One region of the Streptomyces canarius genome, then DNA from elsewhere that is predicted to be linked to it. Evidence: riboswitches for the same ligand, from Rfam matches in the RefSeq annotation. Region 1 holds a riboswitch; the other holds the start of a gene.

Region 1 (3,400 bases):
CGGTGACCGGGGAGTACAGGTCGGACACCGACTTCGTCGACTCCAGCTCGCCGCAGGTCTCGCCCGCGGACACCGTGGAGCCGACCTCGGGGAGCTGGACGAAGACGACGTCACCGAGCGCGTTGGCCGCGTGCTCCGTGATGCCGACCGTCGCGACGCCGTCCTCGGCGGCCGACAGCCACTCGTGCTCCTTGCTGTAGCGCAGCTGCTGGGGGTTGCTCATGGCCTGAATTCTCCTGTACGCGCGAGAGTGCTGATGACGGGGTGACTACGGAAACCGCTGGTGAGCGGGGGAATGTGCGCAGCGTCACGCCGCGGCCACGGGACCGGGGCCCCAGGCGGGCGCGACCGCGGCCGGTGTCTACTTCTGGCGCTTGTAGAACGGCAGTGCCACGACCTGGTACGGCTCGTGGGTGCCCCGGATGTCCACGCCGACGCCCTCGGTGCCCGGCGCCGCGTGCGCCGCGTCGACGTAGGCCATGGCGATCGGCTTGCCCAGGGTGGGGGAGGGGGCGCCGGAGGTGACCTCGCCGATCACCTCGCCGCCGGCGACGACGGCGTACCCGGCGCGCGGCACCCGGCGGCCCTCGGCGACCAGGCCGACCAGGACCCGCGGCGGGTTCTCCTGGGCCCGGGCAGCGGCCTCGGTGAGCGCCTCGCGCCCGACGAAGTCGCCCTCCTTCTCGAACTTGACCACGCGGCCGAGCCCGGCGTCGAAGGGGGTGAGGGAGGTGGTCAGCTCGTGCCCGTACAGCGGCATGCCCGCCTCCAGGCGCAGGGTGTCCCGGCAGGACAGTCCGCACGGGACGAGCCCGACGCCCTCGCCGGCCTTGGTGAGCGCCTGCCACAGCTCGACGGCGTGCTCCGGCTTGACGAACAGCTCGAAGCCGTCCTCGCCGGTGTAACCCGTGCGGGCGATCAGCGCCGGGACGCCGGCGACCGTGCCGGGCAGGCCGGCGTAGTACTTCAGGCCGTCGAGGTCGGCGTCGGTGAGGGACTTCAGGATGCCGGGGGACTCCGGGCCCTGCACGGCGATCAGCGCGTAGGCGTCCCGGTCGTCCCGGACCTCGGCGTCGAAGCCCTCGGCGCGCTCGGTCAGGGCGTCCAGCACCACCTGGGCGTTGGAGGCGTTGGCCACGACCATGTACTCGGTCTCGGCGAGCCGGTAGACGATCAGGTCGTCCAGGATGCCGCCGTCGGCCCGGCAGATCATCGTGTAGCGGGCGCGGCCGACACCGACGGAGGCGATGTTGCCGACCAGGGCGTGGTTCAGGAACGCGGCGGCCTGCTCGCCGGTCACGGTGATCTCACCCATGTGAGAGAGGTCGAAGAGACCGGCCCGGGTCCGCACGGCGAGGTGCTCGTCGCGCTCGGAGCCGTAGCGCAGGGGCATGTCCCAGCCCGCGAAGTCGGTCATCGTCGCACCGAGCGCGCGATGTACGGCATCGAGCGCGGTGTGGCGGAGTTCAGTGCTGCTCATCGGACGGTCGTCTCCCAAGGCGAGCGGACAGGCGAGGAACGTTCCTCCCCATCTGTCATCGGAACCTGAGAGGTTCGCCACGACCGCCACAGGGACGACCAGGGCTTGCACCTTGGGTGGAGCCACTGACACAGCGGCCCGCTTTTCAGATGTGCCTCGCCCGCGCGGTAACGGGGCCTGAGAGATTCAAGGGAGGGACTTGCTCCTTCGGCGTCCCAGCCCGGGGCTGGGAACTCTCCCGCGCGGATTCAAGCGGCCGGTATGCAGTTGGCGGGCACATCATTGCACGCCGCTCCCCGCCCATCCAGAGCACGCTCCTTGTGACCGAGCTGTGGCAGAACGCACACGAACCTCCTACCGTTGCCCATTACCTTCTCTTTACATAGAGCGGGCATGGGGATGACCGAGCCCACTGGGGAGGACGATCACGGTGAACAGGACATCGGCCTACGCCACCGACGCCGGCATCGCGGTGCCGGGAGAGCCCTCCGCCCTGACCCGCGGGCGCCGCGCGGACCGGCCCGCCCCGGTCGTCCGCGACCTGCGCGACCGCGCGGGCCGCAGCCCGCACGCCCTGCTCTTCGGCCCCCGCGACCTGGTGGTGATCACCGGTCTGCCCGGCAGCGGCAAGTCCACCCTGATGCACCGCGCGGTCACCGGCCACCGCGTCGACTCCCAGGACACCCGGGACCGCTGGGACGCCCGCGTCCCCCGCTCCGTCCCGTACGCGCTCTACCGCCCCCTGGTCCGCCTCGCCCACTACGCCGCACTGCGCAGGGCCCTGCGCACCGGCGAGGGCGTCGTCGTGCACGACTGCGGCACCCAGCCCTGGGTGCGTGCCTGGCTGGCCCGCGAGGCCCGGCGCCGCGGCGCCACCCTGCACCTGCTCCTGCTCGACGTCAGCCTCGAGACCGCTCGGGCGGGCCAGCGCGAGCGCGGCCGGGGCGTCTCCCGCTACGCCTTCCGCCGCCACCGGCGTACGACCGCCCGGCTGCTGCGCGCGGTGGAGAAGGGGGCACTGCCCGCCGGCTGCGGCGCGGCGGTGCTGCTGGACCGGGACGCGGCGGACGTCCTCAGCCGGGTCGGCTTCGCTCGGTGAGGCACTGTCACAGCCACCCGCTAGCCTTCTTGCTCACAGCAGTGGTTCCCAGCAGGCGGTAGGCAGATGGACTTCCCGGCGGACATCCCAGCGGACTTCCCGGCACAGGCGCACCCCCACCCGCACGGCGGTTGGCCCGGCAACGAGCTGGAGGAGGTGCTGTCGGCCTCCCTCGGCATCGCCTCGGCGGGCGACCGGATCATCGAGGTCGTCGGCCGCAGCTTCCTGTGGATACCGCTGCCCAACGGCGGTGGCCCGCACAGCGGGCCGCTGGACCTGCCGACGACGGAGATCGACGGCCAGGTGTACGTCCCGGTGTTCAGCTCCGAGGAGCAGCTGCGCCAGGCGGCCGGTCCCCACATGTCGTACACCATCGCCCCCGCCGTGGAGTTCGCGCGCGGCCTGCCGCCGCAGGCGGGCATCGCGGTGAACCCGGGCGGTGTGGTCGGCATCCCGCTGCCGCCCGAGGCCGTGGCCGAGCTGTGCCGCGCCGGCCGCACCCCGCTCGACGGGCCCAACGCCGGCGGCCGGGTCCGCCTCTTCGAGCCCGACTGGCAGGACGATCCGGTCGACTTCCTCTCCGCGGCCTCCGCCGAGTTCGCTCAGACCGGCGTGGTCCTCACCGCCCGCCGCTGCCTGGCCGCCATCGAGACGGCCGACCCGGTGATGTTCGTGGGCGTGGAACTCTCCCAGTGGGAGGGCGACATCCGGACGCTGCCCCTGGACGCCCTCGGCAGGGCCCTCGGCCGAGTCCCGGTCCAGTGGCCGGTCAACCTGATCCTCATGGACGTGGCCGAGGACCCGGTCTCCGACTGGCTGAA
Region 2 (3,400 bases), on a different contig from region 1:
CGAGCGGGAGACCAAGTCGGTGTCGGTGGAGGACACGTACGACGTGGACATCCACGACCGGCTGCGGGTCGGTCTGGAGGTGCAGCGGCTGGCCGACCGGTGTGTGCGGCGGCTGCGCCAGGCCGGGCTGTCCGGGCGGACCATCGTGCTGAAGGTGCGGCGGTACGACTTCTCCACCCTGACCCGGTCCGAGACGCTCAGGGGGCCCACGGACGACCCCGTGGTCATCCGCGAGGCGGCGGCGCGCCTGCTGGACTCCGTGGACACGACGGGCGGGGTGCGGCTGCTCGGGGTGGGGGTGTCCGGGCTCGCCGACTACACGCAGGAGGACCTGTTCGCGCAGGCGATGCCCGTGCCGGCGGCGGAGGAGCCGGAGAAGGGTGCGGTGGAGGCGGTCGTGGAGCGGGCGGAGCCCGTCGAGCGGCAGTGGCGGGCCGGACAGGACGTGCGGCACACGGAGCACGGGCACGGGTGGGTGCAGGGGAGCGGGCTGGGGCGGGTGACCGTGCGGTTCGAGACGCCGCACTCCTCTCCGGGGCGGGTGCGGACGTTCTTCGCCGACGATCCCGCGCTGGAGTCCGCCGATCCGTTGCCGTTGGTCCCGGATTCCTCCCGCCCGGCCGAACGTCCCGGTCCGCCTGACCGTGGCCGTCGCACGGCTCCGCCCCGGCCCCCGGAGGACCTCGCGGCTCAGGCCTCCTCCGACCCCGCCAGCTTGCCGAAGTCGTGGTCCGGGACCTTGGGGGGTGAGGCCACATCGAGGCCGTAGTGGTGGTAGAGCTGGAGCTCCTGTTCGGGGGAGAGGTGGCGGCCCACGCCGAAGTCGGGGGCGTCCTTGATGAGGGAGCGGTCGAAGGGGACGTGCAGGATGCCCTCGACGAGTTCGCTGGGCTCCAGCGGCACGAAGGCGTCCCGGGAGAACAGGCCGGTGCGTATGGCCGCCCATTCGGGCACGCCGGTCGCGTCGTCCAGGTACACCTCGTCGATGGTGCCGATCTTGGTGCCGTTGCGGTCGAACGCCTTGCGGCCGATCAGGTTGCGCGGATCGATGTCGGTCTGCACGGTCCCTCTCCCTCCACGTGGTCGCAACTCATCCGTAAGCACTACAAAAGACCACATTCAACGAGGCGGCCACTCGAAGACCCCGGTGTTGACCTCGCTGGTAGGCTGACAGCGGCTGCTGACCCCGTGCGGGAGAGTCCTCCGACCACCGTCGGAGGCGCCGAAGGAGCAAATCCTCCCCGGAATCTCTCAGGCTCACGTACCGCACGGACGAGGTCACTCTGGAAAGCAGGGCGGATGTCGACGGCTTCCGCTCTCACCGACGGGGAAAGCCGGTGCCCACGGGCGTCCGGTGAAGCTCTCAGGTCGTGATGACAGAGGGGGAGGCCGTCGGGGTGCCCGCGCCGTGGTGCCCCTCGCAGGTCGCGTCAGACCAGGAGGCCTCCGCAATGACCGCCCATCGCATTCCGCTCTCCGAACTCGAAGCGGGCACCCCGTTCGAGCAGCGCCACATCGGGCCCGACCAGGAGGCGCGGGCCAAGATGCTCGCGCAGGTCGGGTACGGCTCGCTCGACGAGCTGACCGCCGCCGCGGTGCCGGATGTGATCAAGAACGCCGATGCCCTGGACCTGCCGGGCGCCCGCACCGAGGCCGAGGTGCTCGCCGAGCTGCGCTCGCTCGCCGACCGCAACCAGGTCCTCGGCTCCATGATCGGCCTGGGCTACTACGGCACCTTCACGCCTCCCGTCGTCCTGCGCAACGTCATGGAGAACCCGGCCTGGTACACGGCCTACACGCCGTACCAGCCGGAGATCTCCCAGGGCCGCCTGGAGGCCCTGCTGAACTTCCAGACGATGGTCGCCGAGCTGACCGGCCTGCCCACCTCCGGCGCCTCCCTGCTGGACGAGGGCACCGCCGCCGCCGAGGCCATGGCGCTGTCCCTGCGCATGGGCAAGAACAAGAGGGGCCTGTTCCTGGTCGACGCGGACGCGCTGCCGCAGACCATCGCCGTGATCGAGACCCGCGCCGAGCCGACCGGCGTCGAGGTCGTCGTCGCCGACCTCGGCGACGGCATCCCGGCGGACATCGCCGAGCGCGAGATCAGCGGCGTGCTGATCCAGTACCCGGGCGCCTCGGGTGCCGTACGGGACGTCAAGCCCGTCATCGACCAGGCGCACGAGCTGGGCGCCCTGGTCACGGTCGCCGCCGATCTGCTCGCGCTGACCCTGCTGACGTCGCCGGGCGAGCTCGGGGCGGACATCGCCGTCGGCACGACCCAGCGCTTCGGTGTGCCGATGGGCTTCGGCGGCCCGCACGCCGGCTACATGGCCGTACGCGAGAAGTTCGCGCGCAGCCTCCCCGGCCGGCTCGTCGGCGTCTCCGTCGACGTCGACGGCAACAAGGCCTACCGCCTGGCGCTCCAGACCCGTGAGCAGCACATCCGCCGCGAGAAGGCCACCAGCAACATCTGCACCGCCCAGGTGCTGCTCGCCGTGATGGCCGGCATGTACGCCGTCTACCACGGGCCGGAGGGCCTGCGGACCATCGCCCGGCGCACGCACCGGTACGCCACGATCCTCGCCGAGGGGCTGAAGGCCGGTGGCGTGGAGATCGTCCACGGCGCGTACTTCGACACGCTCACCGCGCGCGTGCCCGGCAAGGCCGCCGCGATCGTCGCCGCCGCCCGGGAGAACGGGGTCAACCTGCGTCTCGTCGACGCCGACCACGTCTCGGCGGCCTGCGACGAGACCACCGACCGGGCCCAGCTGGACGCCGTCTTCGCCGCCTTCGGTGTCGAGGGCGACATCGAGGCGCTGGACGAGAGCGCCGAGGACACCCTGCCCGAGGCGCTGCTGCGCACCGACGCCTACCTCACCCACCCGGTCTTCCACCAGCACCGCTCCGAGACCGCGATGCTGCGCTACCTGCGCAAGCTGGCCGACCGCGACTACGCGCTGGACCGCGGCATGATCCCGCTGGGCTCCTGCACCATGAAGCTCAACGCGACCACCGAGATGGAGCCGGTCACCTGGCCCGAGTTCGGGCAGCTGCACCCCTTCGCACCCGTCGAGCAGGCCCAGGGCTACCTCGCGCTCATCCACGAGCTGGAGGACCGCCTCGCCGAGGTCACCGGCTACGACAAGGTCTCCCTCCAGCCGAACGCCGGCTCCCAGGGCGAGCTGGCCGGTCTGCTCGCCGTACGTGGCTACCACCGCGCCAACGGCGACGAGCAGCGCACCGTGTGCCTCATCCCGTCCTCCGCCCACGGCACCAACGCGGCCAGCGCCGTTATGGCCGGCATGAAGGTCGTCGTCGTCAAGACCGCCGAGGACGGCGAGATCGACGTCGAGGACCTGCGCGCCAAGATCGAGCAGCACCGCGACGAGCTGGCGGTGCT

What was found. Region 1 has a riboswitch for glycine ahead of gcvT (glycine cleavage system aminomethyltransferase GcvT). Riboswitches for the same ligand answer to the same signal wherever they lie in the genome.
Region 2: another riboswitch for glycine. It lies ahead of gcvP (aminomethyl-transferring glycine dehydrogenase); the one in region 1 lies ahead of gcvT (glycine cleavage system aminomethyltransferase GcvT).

Annotation. Positions count from the first base shown of each region.
Region 1 is NZ_BMVN01000036.1:50,899-54,298, reverse strand. It holds gene gcvH (glycine cleavage system protein GcvH) at 1-223, opposite strand, end outside; gene gcvT (glycine cleavage system aminomethyltransferase GcvT) at 362-1,480, opposite strand; glycine riboswitch at 1,523-1,635, opposite strand; glycine riboswitch at 1,636-1,731, opposite strand; gene IE294_RS34715 (AAA family ATPase) at 1,911-2,579, shown strand; gene IE294_RS34710 (enhanced serine sensitivity protein SseB) at 2,646-3,400, shown strand, end outside.
Region 2 is NZ_BMVN01000080.1:9,737-13,136, forward strand. It holds gene IE294_RS43245 (DNA polymerase IV) at 1-769, shown strand, start outside; gene IE294_RS43250 (PRC-barrel domain-containing protein) at 691-1,062, opposite strand; glycine riboswitch at 1,182-1,277, shown strand; gene gcvP (aminomethyl-transferring glycine dehydrogenase) at 1,452-3,400, shown strand, end outside.